One region of the Gracilibacillus saliphilus genome, then DNA from elsewhere that is predicted to be linked to it. Evidence: riboswitches for the same ligand, from Rfam matches in the RefSeq annotation. Region 1 holds a riboswitch; each other region holds the start of a gene.
What was found. Region 1 has a riboswitch for thiamine pyrophosphate ahead of GHT08_RS13280 (ABC transporter substrate-binding protein). Riboswitches for the same ligand answer to the same signal wherever they lie in the genome.

Region 1 (4,277 bases):
TGTTATCCCGTTTGGTATCCGTAATGAACACTGGGGATTTGATGACCCGGCAAAAGCAGAAGGAACAGACGAAGAGAAGTGGCAAGTTTTCCGTCGAGTACGTGATGAGATTGGGAAACGGATTAAAAAGTTTGCCGAAACAGGAGAATAAATGAAGATGAAGAATGGATGTTTGAATGTCCATTCTTTTTTTTAGTGTAACCTTTTTCAAAGGGCAACGACTAATAGAAAAAGGGAGGCGATTGTGTTGAAATATGTACTCGGTATTATCACGATATTATTCGTAACTGCTTGTGGTACAAATTTGGATAACGGGAATAAATCGCAAGATGATGAAAATAATGATGTGCAAAATGTGATGGAAGGTTATGTCGCTAACATAGGGGACAATAGTGTATTAGTTGTCGAGAATCGATTAGATCCATCCATTTCTGAGTTCCATCCAGAACAGCATGAAGAAGCAGGGAATGCAATTAGTTTCAGCCTCGACAATATAGAAGATAGCATGGCTGATTCACTTATGAGAGGCGAAAAAGTTCAAGTCACCCATGGTGCAGTTGCAGAATCCTATCCAGGACAAAGTAGTGCAATTGCCATAAAGCGGATCGTTGATGAAGAACATGATATGGTCATTGCACCTGATGAAACGATAAACTTAGTCGCTTTGGAACAATTTATTCAAAAAACAGAAAACAATGAGGAAGCCACCATGCGAGGGGTAAACATTACAGTTGAAGGTAGCTCTGTGTTTGATACTTATATTTTTCAGAATGGAGAGTATACCGTAAAAGAAGATGCGACGCAAGATAACTTTGTTGAAGTAGAAACAATAAGTGAAGTATCCTGTCAACAATTAGAGTATTACTTAACAGATGATCAAAACATTATGTTTGAATTGACAGGTTGTGATAACGACACTGGAGTATTAGCGATAGCAAATCTCCCCTTTAAAGATATGATAGTTCCTGAAGACATCTATCACCGTGTTAAGGTGATCGTAGGTGATGAGGTTGTATTGGATACAACTGAAGAATCCGAAAAAGAGGAGATTATTACAAAAATACGTGAGGGTACACCACAATCTGTAATGGCGATGACCATGATGGCTCCAGAAGGGGAAATTATTTTATATGGCAAACAAGCAATCATTCATTTTGATTATCAGGAAGTAGGAAATGTGATCCGTTATAATACGTTGGTTGAGGCAGGCTTAACGTTTGATTAAACATGGAGCATAACACCATGTTTTTCTCAATCATTTATCTTGAAACTGAGATAATCATATGGTAAATTGTTAATATCTCGATTCCGAGATAAATGCATAGATTTTATTAAACGGGGCAAACCAATAATATCTAACAAGAAAAGGAGTTTTATCAATATGGTAAAAGTAGCAGTAGTTTATTATAGTTCTACAGGTATAAACTATCAATTAGCAAACTGGGCAGCAGACGCAGTAAAAGAAGCAGGAGCGGAAGTAAGAGTAGTAAGAGTTGCTGAAACAGCACCAAAAGAAGCGATTGCTCAAAATCCTGGCTGGCAAAAACACGTGGAAGAAACCAAAGATGTTCCTGTTGCAACAACGGAAGACTTAGAATGGGCAGATGCTATCATCTTCAGTACGCCAACTCGTTTTGGAAATGTTGCTTCTCAAATGAAGCAATTTATCGACACGCAAGGTGGGCTATGGGCATCAGGTAAGACTGTTAACAAAGTAGTAAGTGCGATGACTTCAGCTTCTAATCCCCATGGTGGACAGGAAGCTACTGTTTTAAGTCTTTATACATCTATGATGCATTGGGGTGCCATCATTGTTCCTCCAGGATATTCCGATGATTCACTATTTGCAGCTGGCGGTAATCCATATGGTACAAGTGTTACCCAAAGCCAGGAAGACGGCTCTATGGTAGAAAATGTTCAAGATGCGGTTAAACATCAGGCAAAACGTGTTGTTGAAGTAGCTAGTAAAATTCATGGATAATAATTAAAAAACGAATCTCTTTTATTAGAGGTTCGTTTTTTAAATGGTCAAAACTTGAAGAAAAACACGAATTATGTCAAAGTAGAAGTTAGCAATATTATATGAAATGTAGGGGGACCGGTGTTGCCGGTTGAGACTGTATCCGTAAGATGCTGACCCTTAGAACCTGATCTGGTTAGCACCAGCGTAGGGAACATATGAGATGAGATATCTGTATGCGCCCTAGGCTATAAGTCTAGGGCGCTTTCTTATATGTTCCGCTAAAAAGATAAAAAATAGGGGGATTCATCATGAAAAAATTTTTATTTGCCATAATAGGTATGTTTATACTCGCAGGTTGCGGGAATGAAGAAAGCACACCAGAAGAATTAGAAGAAGTTACCTTAGTATTAGATTGGACACCTAACACTAATCATACCGGACTGTATGTTGCGCAATCAAAAGAATATTTCGCAGATGAAGGATTAGATGTAGAGATCGTTATGCCAGGAGAAGCAGGAGCAGATCAGACTGTAGCTTCAGGTCAAGCAGAATTTGGTATTAGTTATCAAGAACAAGTAACAGAAGCCCGCACACAAGATATTCCGCTCGTATCGATTGCAGCAGTAATCCAACACAATACTTCCGGATTTGCCGCACCAGTGGAAAAAGAAATCACATCTCCTGTAGATTTTGCCGGAAAAACGTATGGTGGTTGGGGTGCTCCTGTTGAATCGGCAGTTATTGATGCGTTAATGAAACAGGAAGATGCATCTGTTGAAGATGTCGAGATCGTCAATATGGGCAATACTGACTTTTTCACAGCAGTTGAACGTGATGTAGATTTTGCTTGGATTTACTATGGCTGGACTGGAATCGAAGCAGAACTTCGAGGTAAGGAAATTGATATGATTTATCTTACAGACTATTCAGAAAAACTAGACTACTATACACCTGTTATTACCACAAATGAAGAGATGATCGAAGAAAATCCAGAAACAATCAAAAAATTCGTGGCAGCAGTTAATCGCGGTTATCAGGATGCGATAGACAATCCAGAAGAAGCAGCTGACATTTTAATAGAAGCGCAACCAGATTTAGACGAAGAATTAGTTCATGCCAGTCAGGAATGGATATCACCAAGATACCAAGATGATGCGGATAGATGGGGCGAACAATCAGAAGAAGTCTGGAGCAATTACGCAGAATTCATGTTTGAAAATGACCTATTAGAACGCGAACTAGACGTTGATGCAGCATATACAAACGAATTTTTACCAGAATAATGGAGGGGTATGAATGGCTGAAGCATTAGTTAGTGTACAAATCATTCCGAAGACACCTAATGGGGAAGATTCAATTCCTTTTGTTGATGAAGCAATCAAGATTATCGAACAAGCAGGTGTCTACTATCAAGTTCATCCATTAGAAACAACAATGGAGGGCGAACTGGCAAAGTTATTAACTGTTATCGAAAAAATGAATCAACGTATGCATGAGTTAGACTGCCCAAGTGTGATTTCGCAAGTGAAGATCTATTCACAAAAAGATCATCAAGCTTCCATGAGTGAATTGACGAAGAAGTATCGTTAATTGGAAAAGTGTCCAGTAAATTCCGGAAAGTGTCCAGCAAATTAAAAAAAGTGTCCAGAAAAAGGTCAAAAGTGTCCAATAAATCACGAAAAGTGTCCAGTAAACATTAAAAAGTGTCCAGTAAACCAATAGGAGCATGCTCTATGTTTAGAAAGTCTTTTTTACCAGTCAGTTTGATCGTCGGTATTTTAATTATATGGGAATTATCCAGTCGGATATTAGCTATTCCGACCTGGGTTCTTCCTGCACCTACTGTTATTATACAAGAGGCGATTAATGGCTGGAGTAATTATCAGCATCATATCTTATCAACTGTATTTTTAACTGTGAGCGGATTTGCCATTGGTGTAAGTGTAGGTTTACTCATTGCGATTATGCTTCATCTAATGCCTAAAATCCGTGAAGCACTCTATCCATTGCTGATTATGTCGCAAAATATCCCGATTATTGTACTCGCACCTTTACTTGTTATTTGGTTTGGATTTGGTGTTACACCTAAACTATTAATTATTACATTAGTATGTTTCTTCCCGGTTGCGGTATCGACAATCGATGGATTAAGACATACAAATCCGGAATTAATTCATTATATGAAAATGGCTGGTGCAACGAAGAAACAAATTTTCACAAAACTGGAGCTGCCTCATGCAGTTCCACAAATGTTTTCCGGACTAAAAATTTCCGCTACCTATAGTGTTATGGGAGCTGTCATCTCGGAATGGTT
Region 2 (4,277 bases), on a different contig from region 1:
CATCATAATAATAAGTAGCATGTAGTTCATCGTTTAATTCGATGTTGAATGTTAGATCAGCTTGATAATTGGATAATGAGATTAAGTGAGAAATGGTTAACATCATCATGACAAGAATGAGGGATTTTCTCATATACTCAACCATCTCCCTTTTTCTATTCATTTATTCAGTATATACCTGATCAACAGACCAGTAAAGTGACTTTCCTCATAATTTACAATTCTTTTAATATCGGACAAAAACGTTCGTAATGAAAAAATTCACAAATGAATTATAATACTTTCTTGTTTCTGCTGGCCCCTAAACCAAAAACAGTCATGATTAATGTAACAAATAGTATCGTCATAATAGAAGGCTGCCAATGGTTGGTAATGTCAAAAATAAGTCCAATGACTATCGGTCCAATCGATGCTAATAGGTAACCAAAAGATTGTGCCATTCCTGATAATTCAGCAGCTTGTCTTGCATTAGTAGTCCTTAGACCGAGCAAGGCTAAAGCCAAGCTTATGCTAGCTCCTAACATCATGCCAATTAGTGTAATCGCAATAGTAGTCCCTATGATACCAGGTTCAAAATATAGCATGCTATAACCGATAATGCCTGACATCCCAAAAACGGCAACGACAGGTTGTTGGTTTTTCAGCTTACCTGCAATAACAGGAGTAAAGAAAGTAGCAGGCAAACTGATGAATTGCATGTATGCTACATACCATCCAGCAACTGACCCTGAGAAATCATTGGAAATCAATATTTCAGCTAACCATGAAATCGTTACATAAAATAAGAAAGATTGTAATCCCATAAAAAGCGTGACTTGCCAGGCAACAGGTGAACGCAATAATTGAACAGTGCTCGGTTCGTATAGTTCCTTATCTTCTTTAATGGGCGCTTTGTTCATCGCGATAAGCCAGACAACTATACCGATAATCACGAGTAAACTCCAGCTAGCTAATGACCATTGCCATCCAAGTCCAGCAGTTGTTGTAAGTGGTACACTGAAACCTGAGGCTAATGCGGCGAAAATGGACATCGATGTTGTATAAACACCTGTCATTAAACCGATTTTCTCAGGGAAATTACTTTTAATGAGACTTGGTAAAATAACATTAATGATCGCAATACCGACACCGATTAATATGGTACCGACAAATAATAAGGTAATGGATGCTGTGGAGCGGATCCAAATACCAATCAATAATGTGATAAGTCCATATAGTAATGCTTTTTCATTAGTAGTCCGATTGGCAATCCTCGGTGCTATGGGTGACATAAAGCCAAAGGCGATGAGCGGCAAGCTGGTTAAAAAGCCTGCACTCCAATTGCTGATCGATAATTCTTCACGGATGATGCCAATGATAGGACCGACTGAAGTGATTGCGGGTCTTAAATTAAAGGCTAACAGAATAATGCCAATGATAAAAAGAATCGTATAATGCTTTTTTGTTAAGTGTGGACCTTTTTCCATTTTTTCACCTTATTTCTATGTTTTTATTAACAAATGTCATACAAAATATGCTAAAATAAGTAAGAAACTATTAGTAAAATTCGCATTATAATAGAATAACATACATAAAGTAAGACTTCCATTAGTGGGGGTCTTATGGATGGTTCGCACCGTGGATCAATCACAAGTGGAAGTTAACTATGATGAAAGAAGGTCTACAATGGAGAATAAGGTCGTTAAAGAATTACTATCATGGTTGAAGGCGTTGTTGGTTGCTGTTATTATTGTGCTTCTGTGTCGGCACTTTTTGATTACTCCTTCCGTTGTGAAAGGCGAATCGATGATGCCAAATTTAGAAAATGGCGACCGGATTATTTTGAGTAAGATCAGTAGTATTGATCGCTTTGATGAAATTGCCTTCAAAGCACCGGATTCAAATGATAATTATGTTAAGAGAATAATAGGTTTTCCCGGTGATACGATTGAAATGAAAGATGACAACTTATATATTAATGGGAAGCTCTATGAAGAGACGTATCTTGATGACTCGAAAGCAGCACTGACTGATGGCCAGAAGCTAACAAATGATTTTACTTTAAAAGAATTAACTGGTAAGGAACAAGTTCCTGAAGGGAAAATATTTGTTTTAGGTGATAATCGGAGAGTTAGTAAAGATAGTCGAGAATTTGGCTTTGTAGATGAAGATGCTGTTATTGGAGATGTTAAAATGCGTATATGGCCAATTGAATCATTTGGAATCATTAAATAGGTAAGGCTAAACTTGACAATTTACCGTATCCGTGTTTTATTGGTAATAACTTCATAATAGAAATTCCGCTAGGGGTGCTGCATGAGCAGCTGAGATAAGAATGTATTTCTTGATCCCTTTGAACCTGAACTGGTTAAGACCAGCGTAGGAAAGTGGAGTCGGATGGTGTGTGAACGACATACACCTCATTTTTGATATGGACTATTCAAAAGCCGCTCCGCTACCCGCGAGCGGCTTTTTATTATGAAAATATATATTTTCTGGAGGCAGGAGAAATGACATTTAGTCAAGAATTGCGTGTAGCGGCAGATGATATTTACCAAGGTATTTTTGAACACCCTTTTGTAGTTGGAATTGGAGAAGGAAATTTGCACAAAGAAGCGATCATTCATTATGTGAAAGCAGATTTTGAGTATCTCAATGCTTTTATGAACATCTATGGTATCGCCATCGCCAAAAGCAACACTAGAGAAGATATGACATATTTCTATGAAAAGATCGGTTTTATCCTGAATAGTGAAATTCATCCACATCATAATTTATGTCAGGTTGCAGGTGTTGGTTACGATGAGTTGCAAGGATACCCTTTACCACCGACAGCAAATCATTATGTAGCCCATATGAAAAGTGTCGCACAACAAGGAAGTATCGGGGAATTAATCGCAGCATTGTTACCTTGTCCCTGGACATATTTAGAGATCGGACATTACTTAAAAGAAAAGTATCAACCAACGGAAGAACATCCTTTTTATGAGTGGATTACATTTTACGCTAAGGAAGATACAGCATCAGTGACAACGGAACTGTGTGAGCGTTTAGATAAATGGGCAGAACAAGTTGGAGAAGAAGAGAAACAGAAAGCTAAATTAGCTTTTATTAAAAGCTGTCAGCTAGAGTATTTATTCTGGGAAATGGCTTATCAGGTGGAAGAATGGCCGTTTTCATTTGCTGGAAAGGGGAAGCAACATGCATAAAGTAGCGTCAGCACTCACAATAGCTGGAACAGATCCTTCAGGTGGTGCAGGAATTCAAGCGGATTTAAAAGTATTCCAAGAACAGGAAGTTTACGGAATGAGTGTGATTACTTCCCTCGTAGCGCAAAACACGCTAGGTGTTCAGGATGTACAGCATTTAAGCATTGATTTTATTGAAAAACAATTAGATGCCGTTTTAACGGATATTCCACCACAAGCAATGAAGACAGGAATGATCGCTACTGTTGATATGATGGAATTAATAGCTAAAAAATTAGCAAATACGGATATTCCTTACGTGATTGATCCAGTTATGGTGGCCAAAAGTGGTGATTCATTAATGGATGAGAAATCAAGACAGGTCATTCGCAATACGTTGATTCCGCATGCTACAGTGGTGACGCCAAATGTACCAGAAGCAGAAATTCTAGTAGGTTTCGATATTCACGATAATCAAGATGCAGAAAAAGCAGCGAAAGTAATTGTTAATGATCTTGGTGCGAAGGCTGCGGTTGTCAAAGGTGGTCATTTAGAAGGAGCAGCAGTAGACGTTCTATATGACGGTGAAGATTTCTACTATCTAAAAGCTGACCGTTTTGAAACGAAGCATACACATGGTACAGGTTGTACATTTTCGGCTGCGATAACTGCCGAATTGGCAAAAGGTAAGCAGATAAAAGACGCGGTAGTTATTGGTAAGGACTTTATTACTGATGCTATTCAATACCCTCTCGAATTAGGTAGTGGGCATGGTCCGACTAACCATTGGGGCTACAGGCTAAAAAGTTTACCTGGACAAAGGGAGGTATCTAAGTGAGCCATTTAATTGAAGAAGTGAGAAAGCAGCAACCATTGATTCATAATATCACCAATCAAGTCGTCATGAACTTTACAGCAAATGGATTATATGCTGTCGGTGCAGCCCCAGTGATGGCTAATGCTAAAGAAGAAGTAGAAGAAATGGCGCAAATGGCAAGTAGCCTCGTTTTAAATATTGGTACATTGACAACGGAACAAATTGATGCGATGATTTTGGCCGGTAAAGCTGCCAATCAAGCAGGGGTTCCCGTTGTATTAGACCCGGTTGGT
Region 3 (4,277 bases), on a different contig from region 1:
TGTTCCAACAATGCTTCAATTCCGGTTGCTTTGTTTACCCCTTCTACCATTACTTCTACGTTATGATGAGAAGAGGATGAAGTGGTAAAATTCGTTTCACTTTTCATCTTCTTCAGCTCTTCAATCCATACTTTCATTTTTTCATGGTCTTTTGTAAAGCAGTACATTTTCGCATACTTCTGTTCTGGTAAATGGTCATGCCAATGAATATCCTGCTCGATTGCGGCTTCTCTTTCCAGCCATTCATTGATTCCTACTTCATCAGGCTTGTCTCCGCTGATCATGGACTCCATATATCCTCGATCCGCTTTTAAGGAAAGTCGCTCCCCGTCATTGGGATGTACCTCATAATAAATACGGTGAGTTCTTGCAGATTCTATAACTTTATCCACAAGTTCTGTGGATAAGCTATGTTCTAACAGTTTTTCTCCAGCAACATATGTAATCATACCATTTGCTGTAACAAAGCCGTCCAATTCTAAGTCAGATGGTGCAGAGTCAAACACTTCATTATAAGAACGACCTGTCACGATAAACACTCGTATTCCTGTTTTTCTTATCTTTTGAATAATGTCGAGTGTGTTTTCCGTTAATTGATTGTAATTATTCAGCAATGTGCCATCCATATCTAAACAAATTGCTTTTGGTGAAAATGTCATGTTACGGTCCCCCTTTAAACTAGCCGATAACTAGTATAGCACATGAGCTATAAGCTCACCATCGACTAATACCGATGAATGAGCTTAGACTCACTTATCTATTTTTGTTTCTAAAGGAAGAAGATTGGCTTCGATTTCGTCGCGCTTATCTTCCAGAAATGGTGGCAGGGCAATGCTTTCCCCTAGGTGTTCAACTTTTTCATCTGTATCAAATCCTGGCCCATCTGTCGCTAGTTCAATCAATATACCATTAGGTTCACGAAAATATAACGATTGAAAATAATATCGATCGACAAGCCCTGAGTTTGGCAATCGTTCCTTAGTAATTCTCTTATGCCAGTGTTCAAGTTCTTGATAATCGGCTACACGAAATGCGACATGATGTACACTCCCCCTTCCAGGACGCTCCTTTTGTAATTCCGGGCGAACTTCGATATGCACTTCTGCACCTGTACCACCTTCGCCTGTTTCAAACACTTGTATGTTTGCTTGGTCATCAGAACTAGTGTAGGACCCTGCATCACGGAATCCAAGTACCCCTGATAAAATTCTTTTAGTTGGTGCTAAATCTGGGACAGTAAATCGAACAGGTCCCAATCCCGTAATACCATATTCCTTTGGTACTGAACTTTTATCCCATGGTTTACCTGCTGCTACCCCTTTGTTATTTTCGTCAGATACGAGAACAAGACGCTGTCCTTCATGATCTTGAAAAGGTAATATTTTACGCCCGAATTTTTCTCCAATTCCGTCGTGGACAACATCATTATCGTCCAAGCGATCTTCCCAGTAATGTAACGCCTCATCACTAGTAACCCTTAAAGAAGTATAAGATATACTATTATTACCTGGATACGTATGACCCGCATTCGTTATTTCAAAAAAGGTTAAATCTGTTCCAGGTCGTCCGATTTCATCTGCGTAAAATAAATGATACATACTTGGATCATCCTGATTTACTGTTTTTTTAACTAAGCGCAATCCTAAAACATCTGTATAAAAATGATAATTGTCTTTAGCACTAGCTGTAATAGCTGACACATGGTGAATTCCTTTAAGTTCCATAAGATGCCTCCTTCATTATTGTTAAAATCATTATAAACCTTTTACTATCTCGATTTCAAAGTAATGACATCTTGACAATTAGCTTTTTTTTGCTACAATCTTGGTAATTACATAAGTGTTATCACTACTAGGGGTGCTTGTTTTGTACAAGCTGAGAAAAAAGCATTTACAGCTTTTTAACTCTAAGAACCTGATCTGGTTTATACCAGCGGAGGGAAGTAGCTAAACTATTTGCATGGTATAGCCAGGTTCTGATTAGGAATCTGGTTTTTTTACTTAGTGATGCACTTTCTATTTTTATAGGAGGATTTGCATGAATCGTACGTTATTATTAACCACTATGGCTGTTTTTATTGCGATCGGTACATTAGGTTCCCAATTTTTATGGTTTCCAACCGGAATTGCCAAAGCATATCCTGTACAACATGCCGTTAATGTGATGGCAGCTGTAACTCTTGGTCCTGTTCCCGCTGTTATCATAGCTGTTACTATCGGGCTTTTACGTAATTTATTAGGAATAGGAACTTTGCTTGCATTTCCAGGTGGTATGATTGGAGCATTACTTGCTGGTTATTTATATCGATGGACGAGAAAAAGAGTCATGGCAGGATTAGGAGAAATAATCGGTACTGGTGTGATAGGTGCTTTACTATCTGTTCCATTTGCCAAATTATTGATGGGAAGTTCAGTTGGCGCTCTAGCATTTTTACCAGGATTCCTTGTTAGCAGTGTAACAGGAGCTATTATCGGTCTCTTGATTTTATCTAAAATAAAACATACTACTTTGATGCAACAACCCGTTTCGAGTAAGTAAGCAAAAGTGAAAATGGTTAACCGAGCTTTAAGATTCGTTACTTATAAGGTCGATCCATTAGAAAAAAGAAAGCGACCACTTCCAAAATGGTCGCTTTCTTTAATCTTTTGCAAAAAAGGCTTCTGCTTTTTCTAAATATAATTCTTGATCTGGAGTAAGATCATACTCCTCTTCAATTGCATCTACCGGACATACTGCTTTACATGCTCCACAATCGATACAAATATCTGGATCTATATAAAATTGATCTGGTCCTTCAACAATACAGTCTACCGGACACACTGTTGTACATTCGCCAGATTTTTCTGTTTCACATGGTTCTGTTATTACAAATGCCATCTTGCATCCTCCTAGATGTTTATCTATCTGTTATTTACGATACATCATGTTCGACTAAAATTGCAAGTGTCCGATAAGAAAAGCGCAAAGCGTCCGCTTAAAACAAGAGTGAATCTAACAATTAGAATAAGAGGTTTTCCGCGTAAGAAGTTAGCCTGTGATAGTCCCGTACCTCTTTTAAAGAGATAGCTTTTTTATTATGCAGTTGTTTATTGCGAAATGGGACTTGTTTATTGCGAAACATTGCTTCTTTATTGCGAAACACTGCTTCTTTATAATCAAAAAACGTTGATCAACCATTGCATTTTAAAAAATAGAAGAGTAAGTTCTCTCGTCCTCATTAAACAAGAACCCACTTCATTTAGAAACGGGTTCTTATTTTAAAAATTATCGCTTATTAAATTCGTCCGGGTCTGGACCGACACGCTCTTCTTTATTCATATCTTGAATTAATTTCATTTCCTCTTCTGTTAATTCAAAATCAAATACATCTGCATTATCTTGAATACGATGTTGTTTTACTGATTTCGGAATAGTCACAACCTCTTGTTGTAGATCCCACCGCAAAATAACTTGAGCTGTTGATTTACCATGACGTTTCGCAATATCTGTTAATGTTGGATCATCTAATATTTTCCCTTGTTTCAGTGGAGACCACGCCTCTAGCTGAATATTATGTTGTTTACAGAATTCATGTAAACTACGTTGTTGTAAATGTGGATGATATTCAACTTGGTTTACCATTGGTGCTACTTGAGCTTCACTGATCAAATCTTCTAAATGGTGCTCCTTAAAGTTACTTACACCGATCGCGCGGATTTTTCCATCGTTATATAATTTCTCCATCGCCTTCCAGGACTCTTTATATTTATTTAGTTCTGGAACTGGCCAATGAATTAAATATAAATCTAAATATTCCAGTCCCAATTTATTTAAACTTGTTTCGAAAGCTTGAAGAGTTTCTTCGTAACCTTGATCTCCATTCCAAAGCTTAGAAGTAATAAATAATTCTTCACGAGGAATACCAGAATCTTTGATTGCTTTTCCTACACCTTCTTCATTACCATAAACGGCTGCCGTATCAATACTTTTATAGCCGTGTTCTAGTGCCCACTTAACAGAATTATAAACTTCTTCTCCTTCTTCCACTAAGAAAACACCTAGACCAAACCATGGCATCTTTACACCATTATGTAGTGTAGTAGTTGCTTGCAAACTATTTACCATCTCAAATTCCTCCTTTGTTCATTGTCTATAATATCTTGCCACAATCTACAAAAAATGAAAAATGTTGTGCTCATAAGAAAAACCGGCAAATCCCGCCGGACCATTATTACTAAGGTAGTAATGATGAAATATTTGGACAGCTTGACCACCACTCCGGCTGCCCACTTCCCTTT

Region 2: it holds a riboswitch for thiamine pyrophosphate, as region 1 does, so the genes downstream of both, tenA (thiaminase II) here and GHT08_RS13280 (ABC transporter substrate-binding protein) in region 1, are expected to answer to the same signal.
Region 3: it holds a riboswitch for thiamine pyrophosphate, as region 1 does, so the genes downstream of both, thiW (energy coupling factor transporter S component ThiW) here and GHT08_RS13280 (ABC transporter substrate-binding protein) in region 1, are expected to answer to the same signal.

Annotation. Positions count from the first base shown of each region.
Region 1 is NZ_WJEB01000019.1:104,700-108,976, reverse strand. Features, by position in the region: gene arsC (arsenate reductase (thioredoxin)) at 1-151, shown strand, start outside; gene GHT08_RS13290 (DUF3221 domain-containing protein) at 248-1,225, shown strand; gene wrbA (NAD(P)H:quinone oxidoreductase) at 1,382-1,981, shown strand; TPP riboswitch at 2,082-2,191, shown strand; gene GHT08_RS13280 (ABC transporter substrate-binding protein) at 2,272-3,246, shown strand; gene GHT08_RS13275 (thiamine-binding protein) at 3,260-3,553, shown strand; gene GHT08_RS13270 (ABC transporter permease) at 3,697-4,277, shown strand, end outside.
Region 2 is NZ_WJEB01000031.1:19,155-23,431, forward strand. Features, by position in the region: gene GHT08_RS17070 (hypothetical protein) at 1-133, opposite strand, end outside; gene GHT08_RS17075 (CynX/NimT family MFS transporter) at 273-1,466, opposite strand; gene lepB (signal peptidase I) at 1,666-2,214, shown strand; TPP riboswitch at 2,275-2,382, shown strand; gene tenA (thiaminase II) at 2,490-3,188, shown strand; gene thiD (bifunctional hydroxymethylpyrimidine kinase/phosphomethylpyrimidine kinase) at 3,181-4,005, shown strand; gene thiM (hydroxyethylthiazole kinase) at 4,002-4,277, shown strand, end outside.
Region 3 is NZ_WJEB01000002.1:147,895-152,171, reverse strand. Features, by position in the region: gene GHT08_RS04950 (Cof-type HAD-IIB family hydrolase) at 1-659, opposite strand, end outside; gene GHT08_RS04945 (ring-cleaving dioxygenase) at 750-1,724, opposite strand; TPP riboswitch at 1,844-1,958, shown strand; gene thiW (energy coupling factor transporter S component ThiW) at 2,038-2,538, shown strand; gene GHT08_RS04935 (indolepyruvate ferredoxin oxidoreductase subunit alpha) at 2,638-2,877, opposite strand; gene GHT08_RS04930 (aldo/keto reductase) at 3,265-4,104, opposite strand.